Regions from separate parts of the Saccharopolyspora sp. 6V genome, predicted to be linked through region 4. Evidence: riboswitches for the same ligand, from Rfam matches in the RefSeq annotation. Region 4 holds a riboswitch; each other region holds the start of a gene.
What was found. Region 4 has a riboswitch for thiamine pyrophosphate ahead of LCD35_RS09235 (thiamine ABC transporter substrate binding subunit). Riboswitches for the same ligand answer to the same signal wherever they lie in the genome.
Positions count from the first base shown of each region.

Region 1: linked by a shared signal. The riboswitch ahead of thiD (bifunctional hydroxymethylpyrimidine kinase/phosphomethylpyrimidine kinase) and the one ahead of LCD35_RS09235 (thiamine ABC transporter substrate binding subunit) in region 4 are both predicted to bind thiamine pyrophosphate.
Region 2: linked by a shared signal. The riboswitch ahead of thiO (glycine oxidase ThiO) and the one ahead of LCD35_RS09235 (thiamine ABC transporter substrate binding subunit) in region 4 are both predicted to bind thiamine pyrophosphate.
Region 3: linked by a shared signal. The riboswitch ahead of thiC (phosphomethylpyrimidine synthase ThiC) and the one ahead of LCD35_RS09235 (thiamine ABC transporter substrate binding subunit) in region 4 are both predicted to bind thiamine pyrophosphate.

Region 1 covers NZ_JAIUKB010000103.1:1,326-5,042, forward strand. The annotation lists gene LCD35_RS19920 (polysaccharide pyruvyl transferase family protein) at 1-264, shown strand, start outside; gene LCD35_RS19925 (hypothetical protein) at 290-466, opposite strand; gene LCD35_RS19930 (TenA family protein) at 754-1,467, opposite strand; gene thiD (bifunctional hydroxymethylpyrimidine kinase/phosphomethylpyrimidine kinase) at 1,487-2,320, opposite strand; TPP riboswitch at 2,314-2,409, opposite strand; gene LCD35_RS19940 (hypothetical protein) at 2,442-2,714, opposite strand; gene LCD35_RS19945 (hypothetical protein) at 2,984-3,253, shown strand; gene LCD35_RS19950 (hypothetical protein) at 3,328-3,717, shown strand, end outside.
Region 2 covers NZ_JAIUKB010000115.1:32,438-36,154, forward strand. The annotation lists gene LCD35_RS21705 (S1 family peptidase) at 1-210, shown strand, start outside; gene thiE (thiamine phosphate synthase) at 507-1,181, opposite strand; TPP riboswitch at 1,245-1,350, shown strand; gene thiO (glycine oxidase ThiO) at 1,340-2,455, shown strand; gene thiS (sulfur carrier protein ThiS) at 2,443-2,643, shown strand; gene LCD35_RS21725 (thiazole synthase) at 2,645-3,406, shown strand; gene LCD35_RS21730 (FUSC family protein) at 3,478-3,717, opposite strand, start outside.
Region 3 covers NZ_JAIUKB010000115.1:38,552-42,268, reverse strand. The annotation lists gene LCD35_RS21750 (peptide deformylase) at 1-494, shown strand, start outside; partial or broken gene LCD35_RS30810 (Uma2 family endonuclease) at 774-1,085, opposite strand; TPP riboswitch at 1,361-1,486, shown strand; gene thiC (phosphomethylpyrimidine synthase ThiC) at 1,480-3,123, shown strand; gene thiD (bifunctional hydroxymethylpyrimidine kinase/phosphomethylpyrimidine kinase) at 3,223-3,717, shown strand, end outside.
Region 4 covers NZ_JAIUKB010000039.1:9,573-13,289, reverse strand. The annotation lists gene LCD35_RS09245 (FAD-dependent oxidoreductase) at 374-1,342, shown strand; gene LCD35_RS09240 (4a-hydroxytetrahydrobiopterin dehydratase) at 1,348-1,641, opposite strand; TPP riboswitch at 1,712-1,822, shown strand; gene LCD35_RS09235 (thiamine ABC transporter substrate binding subunit) at 1,869-2,915, shown strand; gene LCD35_RS09230 (iron ABC transporter permease) at 2,912-3,717, shown strand, end outside.

The DNA of each region.
Region 1 (3,717 bases), on a different contig from region 4:
GCCGCCGGCCAGCGCTGGCTGTCGACCCGGTTCCACATGCACCTGATGGCCGCGGCCGCCGGGGCGCACGGCGTCGCCGTGTCGATCAACTCCGGGTACTACACGAACAAGCACCGGTCGCTGATCCAGCGCGGCTCCGGCTGGGGCCTCAGCGAGGGCCTCCAGGTGCCGCCGCAGCCGCGGGAAGGCGGCTACGAGCGGTCGACGCTGGACGCGCTGCAGGAGGCCAAGTCGAAGCTCGCCTGGTCCATCTACGGGGACTGAGCCGCCGGGCCGGGCGGCGGCGCGCTCAGGCCGCCGCCTGCCCGGTCTCGCAGGTGCCCTCGGCTCGGGGCCGCAGCACGTGGATGTCCGCGGACGATTTTTCAGGCTCCGTTTCCGCCTGGGCGGACTCGGCGTCCGCCCGGCGGTCGGCGATGTAGAAGGGGGCTGCGGCCAGCACCGGCACCAGCATCCCCGCCAGCATGATCAGAATTGAAGTCCCCGTACTCAAGGCCACCGAACCCCGCGCGGTGGGAGGCGGACCTCCCACGACCGAACACGCCGAACGAACGTGTCGTGAGCCTCATCGTCGTGGCTGAGGGTGTTCGTTAACACCGCTCGAAAGTGCTCCTGATCACGCTTCCCGCGAGCGCCCGCACCGCGGCTGACCACCCGCGTCACCGCCCCCGCCGCGCCGCAGGGCACGTCGCGGAGGGTGATCGGGTCCGGGTATTCGCCGCAGCGCGGAAACCGTGCCGCCGCAACGACTTCTCACGCCGGGAGCCACTGCGCCGTCGGCCACCGCTCCAGGCGCCACGCGCCGTCCCAGAACATCCACTCGTACTCGGTGGCACGCGCGAACGCGGCCAGCATCCGCTCCCGCACCGGCTCGTCGGCGGCCGCGGCCGCCCGGTCGGTGAGCTCGCGGGCCGCCAGCACCGCTTCGGCGAACTCCTCGTCGGCGTAGGTCTCGATCCACCGCCGGTACGGGTGCGCCGACACGTCGCCGACGGCGGCGAGGATCTCACTGCCCACGTGCTGGTACACCCAGAAGCACGGCAGCACCGCCGCCAGCAGCACCGGGTAGGGGTCGACCAGCGCGCTCGCCCGCAGGAACGAGGTGTAGGCGGTGCACGACGGCGAGGTCGCCACCCCCGCCAGGTCGTCCGCGGAGAGCCCGAACTCCTCGACGTAGCCCGCGTGCAACCGGCGCTCCTCCACCAGCGCGCCCCGCGCGGCCCCCGCGAGGAACGCCGCGTCCGCCGGATCCTCGGACCGGGTCGCGGCCGCCGACAGCGCCTGCGCGAACGCGATCAGGTAGCGGGCGTCCTGCACGAAATAGAACGCGAACCGCTCCCGGTCGAGGGTGCCGTCGGTGAGCGCCGCGTTGAACGGGTGCGCCACCACGGCCCGCTGCAGCTCGGCGGTGCGTTCCCAGGCGCGGGCGCAGAAACCGCCCGCGGGCGGATCGGGCAACCTGCTCATGACCTTCGTCCTTCCGATCTCACCACCAGCGGTGGAAGTGGTGCACGGGCCCGTGCCCGCGGCCCACGTCGAGGCGCTCCGCGGCCCGCAGCGCCCCGGTCAGGTAGTCCTTGCCGTCCCGCACGGCGGTCGCCCAGTCGGGCCTGCGGGGACGCAGCGCCGCGATCGCCGCGGACAGCGTGCAGCCGGTGCCGTGGTCGTTCGCGGTGTCGATCCGCTCGCTGCGCAGCCACCGCACCTCGCCGTCGCCGCGGAACAGGTCGGCGCTGGCGGGTTCCGCGCGCAGGTGCCCGCCCTTGAGCAGCACCTGCTTCGCGCCCAGGTCGGCGAGCCGCTGCGCCTGCGCGGCCATCTCGGCCAAGCCGGTGATCTCCGGCTCGCCCAGCAGGTCCGCCGCTTCCGGCAGGTTCGGGGTGATCAGGTCGACGCGCGGCAGCAGCTCGTCGCGCAGCACCGCGACCGCTTCGTCGGCGAGCAGCCGGTGGCCGCTCTTCGCGACCATCACCGGGTCCAGCACCACGTGCGGCGGGGCGTAGCGGTCCAGCACGGCGACGACCGCGCGGATCACCTCGGCGTTCGCCAGCATCCCGATCTTCACCGCGTCCACCCGGACGTCGTCGAGCAGCGTCGTGAGCTGGGCGGTGACGAACTCCGGCGGTACCTCGCGGACCTCGGCGACACCGGTGGTGGTCTGCGCGACCAGCGCGGTCACCGCGGACATGCCGTAGGCGCCGTTCGCGGAGAAGGCCTTCAGGTCCGCTTGGATGCCGGCTCCGCCGCTGGGATCGGTCCCCGCGATCGAGAGCACGTTCGGGACCCGGTCGGATCCGGGCAGGGCAGCACGAGTGGTCACGTCGGTGACGTCCCTCCGCTAGCACGAACTAGGTCAGGTTCGACGGGTCTGCTCTCAGCCCGGCCGTCCGGGCACCCCGCGTCACTGGCCCCAACCTAGCAACGGGCGTCAAGCTGCGGACTCACTCGACGAGGCCGATGATCGCGCCCGCGGTGAACCGCTCCCCCGCCCTGCCCTGCCGCCACAGCGTTCCGCTCGCCGGGGCGCGCACCGTGCGCGGGGCGCCGTCGGTCACCACCTCGGTCACCGGGGCTCCGCTGCGCACCCGGGCGCCGTCGGGGACCAGCCAGCGGGCGAGGGAACCGGGCTCCCGCGGATCGTCGTGCGGACGCGGGAAGTGCAGGTCCGTCACGGGGTGCGCCTCCGGGTTCCGCTCGCTCGACGCGCCCAGCATGGGCGGTGATCCTTCTCACCACAAGCGGGTTCCGCGCCCGGCGCCCTGGTTCGGGCGGCCCAGCACCGGGTCAGCGGCGAGTCGAGACCGCTCCGCCGAACAGCCGCTCTCACACGATCGGAGCAGCGCAGCCGCCGGTCGCCCCCGCCACGCGAATGCAACGTGCGCGCTGATCGTTCCGTCTAGAGTTCGAGATCCGGCCAGTGGACCGAAGCCGGACGAACTGCGCGCCCGCGGGTCGTCCTGACAGGTATGGGGGTGGGACGGCAATGTTCCCCGATCAAGAGCACGTGTGGTGGATCGTCGGAGCGGGCAAGCGGGTCCGGCACGCGATCACGGTGCGCCCGGGCGCCAGACCGGCCGGTGATCCGGTGCAGACCCTGTGCGATGCGACGATCAAGCTCCCGCACGAGACGTGGCCCGCCACCAAGGAACCGTCGAGCCGCCGCATCACGGAGCGTTGCGCGGAGTGCGAGCAGGCGGTCGACGAACAGCTCGCGCGTGACGGCGATCTCGTGGTCACCACCTGGGACGCCTAGGGCGAGGGAAGTCACACCGCTCAGGGCTGATCGCCTAGTGAGGCGACCCTGCGTGGCGGATTAAAGTTGACGCAATGGACACCACTGCCGACGCCCCCCAGACCGCCCGTTCCCGCCGCTCCGCCCGGCCGGATCCGGCGGAGGTATGGGCTCCGCTGGCCGGTCTCGCCGACGCCGCAGCGCAGGGCGGGACGTCCGGAGCCGTCGCCATCACCCGCGGGTTCGACCGCAACAGCAGGCTGCGCGCCAAGGCGCTGCGCGACCTGCTGGAGGAGCGCGGGGTGGCGGCCATCGAGATCACCCCGGCCGTGGGCAGCGAGCGGCTGCTCGCGGACAGCGAGATCACGTCGGTGGTGAACCTGATCGGCGCCGGTTCCTGGCAGCCGTACCGGCTGGCCGCGAAGCTGCGCGCCCCGCTGCTGGCGGTGCGCGGCGACGAGGAGGCCGGGCAGGACTCGCGGGAC
Region 2 (3,717 bases), on a different contig from region 4:
GTGAACTACGCCGAGGGCACCGTCACCGGGCTGACCCGCACCGACGCGTGCGCCGAGCCCGGCGACTCCGGCGGCTCGTGGCTGGCCGGTGACCAGGCGCAGGGCGTGACCTCCGGTGGTTCGGGCGACTGCACCAGCGGTGGTACGACCTACTTCCAGCCGGTCAACGAGATCCTGGACGCCTACGGCCTGACCCTGATCACGGAGTGATCGGGAGCCCGGTCACCGGGTGATGGCAGCCGGACGGGCTGCGTCTCAGCCCCACGAGACGCAGCCCGTCTTGCTTTTTCGCTGCTTCTGCTGCGTGGGGGTGGGGTGGCGGAACCTCAGCGGCCCCCTCGCTGCGGGATCTTTTTCGCAGGTGGCCTCCGCCACATGCGAAAAAGCTGTCCTCGCGAGGGAACCGCTGAGAACCCGCGGGTGGTCTGGTTGCTCTTGTGGTCGCTGCTCAGCGGCTTCGCCGCTGACAGGAAAGAGTCGCGAACCCGGCCGGGCCGGTTCGGTGGTCAGGTGGGTAGTCCGGCCTTGAGGGATTCGGCGGCGGCGCGCGGGTCCTCGGCCTCGGTGATGGCCCGAACCACCACGATCCGTTCCGCGCCCGCCGCGACCACCTCGGCGAGGTTGTCGTGGCCGACGCCGCCGATCGCGAACCACGGCCTCCCGTGCCCGCGGTGCTCCGCGGCGTGGCGCACCAGCTCGATGCCCGCCGCCTCCCGGCCCGGTTTCGTCGGCGTCGTCCACACCGGGCCGGTGCAGAAGTAGTCCACGCCCGGTTCGGTCGAGGCCGCGTCCGCCTGCACCACGTCGTGCGTGGAACGCCCCAGCACCACCTCGTCGCCGACGATGCGCCGCGCCACGTCCACCGGCAGGTCGTCCTGCCCCAGGTGCAGCACGTCGGCCTCCGCGGCCAGCGCCACGTCCGCGCGGTCGTTCACCGCCAGCAGCGCGCCGTGCCGAACGCAGGCCTCCGCGAGCACCTCCAGCGCCGCCAGCTCCTGCCGCGCCTCCAGCGGCGCCCCGCCGGGCCCCTTGTCCCGCAGCTGGACGACGTCCACGCCGCCGGACAGCGCGGCGTCGGCGAACTCCGCCAGATCGCCCCGCTCCGCGCGCGCGTCGGTGCAGAGGTACAACCGTGCGTCGGCGAGCCGCGTGCGGATGCCGAAACCGTCCAATCCGGGCATGCCCCCAGGGTAGTCCGCGGCCGGGCGGCGGCTGACCTCGCGCGGGCGGATGAGTACGGTGGTGGTGGTTGGCACGGGAGCCCGGGATCCGGGCTGAGAGGGGGCGCAGGCCCCGACCGTCGAACCTGATCCGGGTCATGCCGGCGCAGGGAGCGCAGATGCAGCAGCAGTCGTCCGTCACCGTCGTCGGTGGCGGGGTCATCGGTCTCTCCGTCGCGTGGACGGCCGCGCGCGCGGGCCACCGCGTCGAGGTCGTCGATGCGGGGGAGCGGCGTGCGTCGTGGGTCGCGGGCGGGATGCTCGCCCCGGTCGCCGAGGCCGCGCCGGGGGAAGAGGAACTGCTGGAGCTCGGGTCCGAGTCGCTGCGCCGCTGGCCGTCGTTCGCCGCCGAGCTGGCCCGCGGGTCCGGGCTGCCGTCCGGGCTGCGCCGGGAGGGCACGCTGGTGGTCGGCGTGGACGGTGCCGACCGCGCCGAGCTGGACATGCTCGCCGACCACCTCGCCTCGCTGGGGCGCACCGTCACCCGGCTCGGCGGCCGGGAGGTGCGCCGCCTCGAACCCTCGCTGGGGCCCGCGGTGCGGCGCGGCCTGGAGGTGCCCGGCGATCTGGCGGTGGACAACCGGCTGGCGCTGGCCGCGCTGCGGGCCGCGGCGGAGGCGGCGGGCGTCCGGTTCCGCGCCGGGGCGGCGCGGCGGGTGCGGCCGGGCGAGGTGGAGCTCGCCGAACGGACCCTGCGCTGCGACGTCGCGGTGATCGCCGCCGGTGCCCGCTCCGGCGAGCTGCACCCGGCGCTCACCGGCCGGATCCGCCCGGTCAAGGGCGAGGTGCTGCGGCTGCGGGCGCGCCCCACCGCGCTGCCCCCGCCCGCGCGCACCGTGCGCGGCCCGGTGCGCGGCAGGCAGGTCTACCTGGTCCCGCGCGACGACGGCGGGCTCGTCGTCGGCGCCACCCAGCACGACGCCGGGTTCGACGAGACCGTCACCGCCGGCGGCGTCCGCGACCTGCTGGCCGACGCGGAACGAGTGCTGCCGGGCATCGCCGAGTACGAGCTGCTCGAAGCCGTCGCCGGGCTGCGGCCCGGCACGCACGACAACCTGCCGGTGATCGGCGAACTGGAGCCGGGGGTGCTGGCCGCGACCGGCCACCACCGCAACGGGTTCCTGCTCGCGCCGATCACCGCGGACGCGGTGCTGGCGGAGCTGTCGGGCCGCGAACCACCGGTCGCCGGACCGGTTCCCGCAGGCGACGGAGGAGGTCGACCGTGCAAGTGGTGATCAACGGGGCGGAACGTCCCGTGCAGGTGGATGCGACGCTGGCGGCGGTGCTCGCCGAGTTCGGCGTGCCCGAGCGCGGTGTGGCCGTCGCCGTGGACGGGACCGTGGTGCCCAGGGCGAACTGGCAGGCGACGGAACTCCGCGACGGGGCGGCCGTCGAAGTGCTCACCGCGGTGCAGGGGGGCTGACGTGGACGACGCGCTGGTGATCGCGGGCCGGGAGTTCGGCTCCCGGCTGATCACGGGGACCGGGGGAGCGGCGAACCTGTCGGTGCTGGAGCGGGCGCTGCTGGCCTCCGGCACCGAGCTGACCACGGTGGCGATGCGCCGCGCCGACGCCGGGGGCCGCACCGGCGTGCTGGACCTGCTGCACCGGCTCGGCATCGAGGCGCTGCCGAACACCGCGGGCTGCCGCACGGCGGCGGAGGCGGTGCTCACCGCGCAGCTCGCCAGGGAAGCGCTGGGGACGAACTGGGTGAAGCTGGAGGTGGTGGCCGACGAGGACACGCTGCTGCCGGACCCGGTGGAGCTGCTGGACGCGGCCGAGCAGCTCGTCGACCAGGGCTTCGTGGTGCTGGCCTACACCAACGACGACCCGGTGCTGGCGACGCGGCTGGAGGACGTGGGCTGCGCGGCGGTGATGCCGCTGGGCTCGCCGATCGGCACCGGGCTGGGCATCCGGAACCCGCACAACATCGAGATGATCGTGTCCCGGGCGTCGGTGCCGGTCGTGCTCGACGCGGGCATCGGCACCGCCTCCGACGCGGCGCTGGCGATGGAGCTGGGCTGCGACGCGGTGCTGCTGGCCAGCGCCGTCACCCGGGCCCAGGACCCGGAGCGGATGGCCGCCGCGATGCGCGCCGCCGTCGAAGCGGGCCGCCTCGCGGTCGGCGCGGGACGCATCCCGCAGCGCTTCTGGGCGAAGGCCTCCAGCCCCGGCCTGCCGGGCTGAACCGGCCTGCCGGGCTGAACCGGCCGCCGGGTGACCGGCCCGCCAGAGCGGGCGGGCCGGTCACCCGGTGATCAGCGGATGCGGAGCCGTTCGGTCCGCACGAAGTTGATCGTGTAGCTCTTCCACGGCTCGTTGCCGAGGGTCTGGTCGATCGCCGAGCGCGCGTGCAGCGCGTTCTCCACCAGCGAGCTGGCCAGCAGTTCCGTCGCGGGCGCCCCGGCGGACTGGATGTCCGGGATCTTCGGGTTGCTCCGCCCGCTGAGCAGCTGGTCCACCGCCTTGAGCGCGGGCACCGCCACGGCGAGTTCGCC
Region 3 (3,717 bases), on a different contig from region 4:
GCACCCTCGTCGAGGACATGTTCGAGACGAACACCGCCGCGAACGGCGCCGGGCTGGCGGCCACCCAGATCGGCGTGGACCTGCGGGTCTTCGTCTACGACTGCCCCGACGACGAGGGGGTCCGGCACCGCGGCGTCGTGGTCAACCCGGTGCTGGAGACCAGCGAGATCCCGCAGACCATGCCCGACCCCGAGGACGACTGGGAGGGCTGCCTGTCCGTCCCCGGCGAAGCGTTCCCCACCGGCCGGGCGAGCTGGGCGAAGGTCACCGGCTTCGACGTGGACGGCGCGCCGGTCGAGGTGGAGGGCACCGGGTTCTTCGCCCGCTGCCTGCAGCACGAGACCGACCACCTGGACGGGCACCTCTACCTGACCCGGCTCGTCGGGCGGAACGCGCGGGCCGCGAAGAAGGCCGTCAAGCGCAACGGCTGGGGAGTCCCCGGCCTCTCCTGGGACCCGGCGGTCGAAGGCGATCCGTTCGCTGAGGAGGATTGAGCTCCTCCCGTTCCGCAGGGGGTGGGTGGCGGGTGGTCCTGTTGATCGGGTGGTCGTCAGCTCAGCGGCTTCGCCGCTGACAGGAAAGAGTCGCGAACCCGTCGCGCGAGGTCGGGTCGGGTGGGGCCGGTCAGCGGGGGAAGGCCTCGGTTTCCAGGGTGACGGTGAACGGGGCGGGCAGGTCGAGCGGTTTGCCGAACGGGACCGAGTGCGATTCGCGGTAGGCCTCTCGCCGTCCGGCTCGGAGAACAGGGTGATCGTGGGCCAACGCGGCGCGAAGCGGTCGATGAGCAAGTAGAACGGGATGCCGGCCTGGGCGTACGCACGGAGCTTGGTCGTCCGGTCGGTGTCGGCATTGCTCTTCGAGGTGATCTCGACCGAGAGCAGCGCGTCCTCCCCCGGGAGCACGACCGCTGGAGTCATCCGCTCGCGGAGCACGACGAGGAGATCGGGCACCACGATCCGCGAGCTCGACGGCATGGCGATGCCCTGGGTCTGCAGGACCTCCCAATCGTCGGGCAACGCCCGCACCAACGCCTTGTTCACGCGGCTGCCGATGAGGTCGTGGTTCTGGTCCGGCGGCGGGGACATCACGATCCTCTCTTCGATGATCTCCGTGCGCCAACCTTCGGGAAGATCGAGGCCGTTCCAGACCTCGACGAACGTCTCCCAGGACGATTCCTGGAGCACCGGGGCAGCACTCGCAGCGCGGTCACCTCCTGTGCCGGTGTTGTCACGCACCGCATCCTCCCGGTCTGACAAGGTTTCGTTTTCCCTGCTAGACAGCCTAGTGTCGATCAGCTTCGCCGTCACCGGCACGAACCGGGACTTGGCAGGGCGGCATCACGGGGCTAGCCTCGGCGCCGACAACTGATCGCGGGAGCTCGCACCGGAAGCGGGCTGAGAGGGCGGCTGGATCATCCGATCCGGGGCCGCCGACCGCCCGAACCTGACCGGATAATGCCGGCGTAGGGAGTGAACGGCCGTGGCCGACGTGCGTCCTGAACCGTCCTCTGTGGACTCCGATTCCCCTGGTGTGACCACCGGACCGATCAGCGGGTCCCGCAAGGTGCACCGCGAGGTCGGCGACCTGCGGGTGCCCGCCCGCCGCATCGAGCTCAGCAACGGCGAGCACCTCGACGTCTACGACACCTCCGGGCCCTACACCGACGACGCCGCCACCATCGACGTGCACGCGGGCCTGCCCCGCACCCGCGACGGCTGGCACCGCGAGCACCCCACCCAGCTGGCCGCCGCCAAGGCCGGGGTGATCACCCGCGAGATGGAGTTCGTCGCCGCCCGCGAGGACCTGCCCGCCGAGTTCGTCCGCGACGAGATCGCCCGCGGCCGCGCGGTGCTGCCCGCCAGCCACCGCCACCCCGAGAGCGAACCGATGATCATCGGGAAGAAGTTCCTGGTGAAGGTGAACGCGAACATCGGGAACTCCGCGGTGACCTCCTCGGTGCCCGAAGAGGTCGAGAAGATGGTGTGGGCCACTCGCTGGGGCGCCGACACGATCATGGACCTGTCCACCGGCAAGCGGATCCACGAGACCCGCGAGCGCATCCTGCGCAACTCGCCGGTGCCGGTCGGCACGGTGCCGATCTACCAGGCGCTGGAGAAGGTGAACGGCGACCCGGCGAAGCTCACCTGGGAGATCTACCGGGACACCGTGGTCGAGCAGTGCGAGCAGGGCGTGGACTACATGACCGTGCACGCCGGGGTGCTGCTGCGGTACGTGCCGCTGACCGCGCAGCGCGTCACCGGGATCGTCTCCCGCGGCGGTTCGATCATGGCCGCCTGGTGCCTGGCGCACCACCGGGAGAGCTTCCTGTACGAGCACTTCTCCGAGCTGTGCGAGATCCTCCGCGAGTACGACGTCACCTTCTCGCTCGGCGACGGGCTGCGGCCCGGCTCCATCGCCGACGCCAACGACCGCGCCCAGTTCGCCGAGCTGGAGACCCTCGGCGAGCTCACCGGGATCGCCCGGGCGCACGACGTGCAGGTGATGATCGAAGGCCCCGGGCACGTGCCGATGCACAAGATCGCGGAGAACGTGCGGCTCGAAGAGGAGCTGTGCGACGAGGCGCCGTTCTACACCCTCGGCCCGCTCACCACGGACATCGCGCCCGCCTACGACCACATCACCTCCGGCATCGGCGCGGCGATGATCGCGCAGGCCGGGACCGCGATGCTCTGCTACGTCACGCCCAAGGAGCACCTCGGGCTGCCGGACCGGGACGACGTGAAGACCGGCGTGATCACCTACAAGATCGCCGCGCACGCCGGTGACCTCGCCAAGGGGCACCCGCGGGCGCAGGAGTGGGACGACGCGCTGTCCCGGGCCCGCTTCGAGTTCCGCTGGACCGACCAGTTCAACCTGGCGCTCGACCCGGACACCGCGAAGGCGTACCACGACCAGACGCTGCCCGCAGAACCCGCGAAGACCGCGCACTTCTGCTCGATGTGCGGGCCGAAGTTCTGCTCCATGAAGATCACCCAGGACGTCCGCGACTACGCCAAGGAGCACGGCCTCACCAGCGTCGAGGCGATCGAGGAAGGCATGCGGGAGAAGTCCGAGGAGTTCACCGGTTCCGGCGGCGAGGTCTACCTCCCCATCGTGAGCTGATCGGGATGACGGACGCGGTGGGCGGCGCTCCGGTGTTTCGCATCGGCAGGTTCCGCACGGGCCGGATCGACGGCGGGACGGGGTCGTAGCATGGGCCGGATGCACGAGACACCCGGCCACCTGCGACGACCCGCGCACGACACGGCCCCGCCGACGGCGCTGACCATCGCCGGGTCGGACTCGGGCGGCAGCGCGGGGATGCACGCCGACCTGCGGGCGTTCTTCTCCTGCGGGGTGCACGGCATGACGGCCGTGACCGCGGTGACCGTGCAGAACACCGTCGGCGTCACCGGGCTGGTGGAGATCCCGCCGGAGACGGTCGCCGCGCAGATCGGCGCCGTCGCCACCGACATCGGGGTGGACGCGGCGAAGACCGGGGTGCTGTCCTCGGCCGCGACCATCGAAGCGGTGCTCGCCGCCTGCGACGAGCACGGCATCGGCCGCGGCCGGCGCACCCCGTTCGTCGTGGACCCGGTCGCCGCTTCCCGCAGCGGAGAACCGCTGCTGCGCCCGGACGCGCTGGACGCGCTGCGCGACGAGGCCTTCCCGCGGGCGACGCTGGTGACGCCGAACCTGGACGAGGTGCGGCTGCTC
Region 4 (3,717 bases):
TGCCTCGGACCGCGATCGGCTGACCCCCGATCGATGACGAACACCCGGCGAACGCGATTCCCCGACCCGCCGCCGCACCCCGCTCGGGCACGTCCGAGTGAAAGGCGTGCGGGGTCGGTAGCGCAGCGCGGCCCGCCGCGAACTGCGGGCGGCGCACCCCGGCACAGCTGAGTCGCACGCCATGACCAGGCGATTTACGTTGTGCGCATGCAGCACATCACCTTGATCTGCGGAGACTGCAACGGCAAGGGGTGCAGCAACTGCGGCGGCACCGGCACGATCACCATCGTCGAGGACTAGGACCGCGCCGAGCGGCCGCGAAACCCGCCCCGAGCAGGCCGTGCGCGGCGGGCAACGCTGCTAGCGTGCCGAAATGGCCGCCAACGGGACCGTCCTGGTCATCGGAGCCGGGGTGATCGGGCTCAGCACCGCCGTGATCCTCGCCGAATCCGGCGTGCCGGTGCGCGTGCGCACCGACGAGCCACCCGCCGACACCACCTCCGCCGTCGCCGGCGCGATCTGGGGGCCGGCGCTGCTGCAACCCGCCGACCGGGTGCGCCGGTGGGTCGCCGACACCTACCGCGCGCTGGTCGAACTGGCCGCCGACGACACCAGCGGAGTGCACCTCGCCACCGGGCGGATGGCCGCCCGCGTCGACCTCGGCGACCAGCTGCCGCCCGAAGCGCTGCTGCTGCCCGACCTGCGCCGCTGCACCCCGGACGAGCTGCCCGCCGGGTTCCGCAGCGGCTACCGGGCGACGCTCCCGCTGATCGACATGCCGCGCTACCTCGAACACCTCACCGGGAGACTGCTCGCCGCCGGCGGCGAACTGCTGATCAGCCCGGTGTCCTCGCTGGCCGACGCCGCGGCCGAAGCGGACCGCATCGTCAACTGCACCGGGGTCGGCGCGCACGAGCTCGTCGGCGACCCCGGCGTGCGGCCCGTGCGGGGGCAGCACGTCCTCGTCCGCAACCCCGGCATCAGCGAGTACTTCGTCGAAGTCGGCGCCGGACCCGAGTTCACCTCGTACGTCCCGCACGGCGACCAAGTCGTGCTCGGCGGCGTCGCGGGCGAGCACGACTGGTCCCGCGCACACGACCGCGACGACAGCGCCGCCGTGCTGCGCCGCTGCGCGCAGGTCGAACCGCTGCTCGCCGGCGCCGAAGTCCTCGGCGAGACCGTCGGACTGCGCCCCGGGCGCGACGCCGTGCGGCTCGAAACCGAACGGTTCGGCGGCGCCACCGTCGTGCACGACTACGGGCACTCCGGCTGCGGGGTGTCGCTGTCCTGGGGCTGCGCCGCCGAAGCCGCCGGGCTCGTCCTCGGCCGACCGGTGCGCTGACCGGCTCACGTCAACGCGTCGACCACCCCGTCGATCTCCTCCGCCAGCGTGAAGTCCTTCGCGGTGAGGCCACCCGCCGAATGCGTCGAGAGGGCGAACACGACGGTGCGCCAGCGGATGTCCAGATCCGGGTGGTGGTTCTCGCTCTCCGCGATCTCCGCGACCCGGTTCACCGCCTGGATGGCCTGCGGGAAGCTCGCGAACTCCACGCTCCGCACGATCGTGGTGCCGTCCTGGGCCCACTCCGGTAGCCGGGACAGCGATTCGGCGACCTGGGTGTCGTTCAGCAGTTCGGTCATGCCCACATGGTGGTCGTCGGACGGCCGGAACGCGACCGTCGACCCCCGGCTCGGTGGCGGCACGTAGACTGCCGGTCGCCACGGGAGTCCAGCGCGCTGGGCTGAGAGGAGGGGCGCATCCCCTCGACCGTCCGCACCTGAACCGGATCATGCCGGCGCAGGGAGGTGTCGCGATCAGCTCGAGTTCGCACGCGTGGCCGAGACCGGTGTGCTACTCGGGAGGACCGTTGAACCCCTTACTGCGCTGGGCCGCGGCACTCGCCGCCGCCGCGCTCACCACCGGATGTTCGCTCATCGGGAGCTCCGGCGATGACACCGCGGCGCGCACCGTCACCCTCGTCGCGCACGACTCGTTCGTCGCCGACCCGGCGCTGCTCGCCGACTTCGAGAAGCGCAGCGGCATCCACCTGGAGATCCGCAACAGCGGTGACGCCGGAGAGCTGACCAACAAGTTGGCGCTGTCCAAGGCGGCACCGCTCGGCGACGTCGCCTACGGCGTGGACTCCACCTTCGCCTCCCGCGCGCTGCGCGCCGACGTGTTCGCCCCGTACCGGCCCGCCGCCGCCGACCGCGGACCGCAGCGCTACGCCCAGGACCAGCAGAACCGGCTCACCGCCGTCGACGTCGCCGACGTGTGCCTCAACATCGACACCGCCTGGTTCGCCGCGCACCGGCTGCCGGAGCCGACGACGCTGCGCGACCTCACCGATCCCCGCTACCGGGACCTGACCTCGATGCCGGACCCGACGACGTCCTCCCCTGGATTGGCGTTCCTGCTCGGCACCATCGACGCCTTCGGCGAGCCCGGTTGGCAGGACTACTGGCGCGCCCTCGACGCCAACGGCGTGCGGCTGTCCTCCGGCTGGGAAGAGGCCTACAACCAGGACTTCTCCGGTTCCACCGGCCAGGGGCCGCGACCGATCGTGCTGTCCTACGCGTCCTCGCCCGCCGCCGAGGTCGACGAGAACGGTGCGCCGCGCACCAAGGCCCTGCTCGACACCTGCTACCGGCAGGTCGAGTACGCGGGCGTGCTCACCGGCGCGAAGGACCCGCAGGCGGCGCGGGAAGTGGTGGACTTCCTGCTCTCGCCCGAGTTCCAAGGTCAGGTCGCCGACCAGATGTACGTGTACCCCGCGGTCGACGGGGTGCCGCTGCCCGAAGGCTGGGCGGCCAGCGCGCCGCTGCCGTCGCGGCCCGCGGAACTGCCCGCCGACGAGGTGGAGAACAACCGGGACCGGTGGGTCGAGCAGTGGCGGACGCTGGTCCGGGGATGACCGGCGAACTCCGCCGCCGGGTTCCGGTGGCGCTGGCCGCGGCGGTCGTCCTCGGCTTCCTCGGGGTCTTCTTCGCCTGGCCCGTCGCGGCGATCATCGGGCTGGGCGTGCGCGGCGACGTCGGAGCGGTGCTCGCCGAGCCGGCCACTTGGCGGCTCGTCGGCTTCACCCTCGGGCAGGCCGCCGCGTCCACCGCGGTCGCGCTGCTCTGCGGGCTGCCGCTCGCCTACGTGCTCGCCAGGCTCGTCCTGCCCGGCACAGGGCTGCTGCGGGTCGCGGTGACCGTGCCGTTCGTGCTGCCGACGATCGTCGTGGGCATGGCCTTCCGCGCGTTGTTCGGCGCCGACGGGGGAGTGCTGCCGATCGTGCTGGCCAACGCGTTCTTCAACGTCGCCGTCGTCGCGCGCACCGTCAGCGGGTTGTGGGGGCACCTGGACCGGCGGATGGAGGACGCCGCCCGATCGCTGGGAGCCGGGCGGCTGCGCACCTTCACCTCGGTGACGCTGCCCGCGCTGCTGCCCGCGCTCGGATCGGCGGCGGCCGTCGTGTTCCTGTTCAGCGCCACCAGCTTCGGGGTGGTGCTGGTGCTCGGCGGCGGTCGGCTGCGCACCCTGGAGACGGAGATCTACCTGCGCACCGTGCAGCTGCTGGACCTGCCCGGCGCCGCGGCGCTGTCCCTGCTGCAGCTGGTCGCCGTCGTCGCCGCCCTGCTCGTGGCCACCATCGCGCGCCGCCGTCGGGAGACCGCGCTGCGGCTGCGCGCGCCCGCGACCACCGCCCGGCCGCCGCAAGGCGCCGAGTG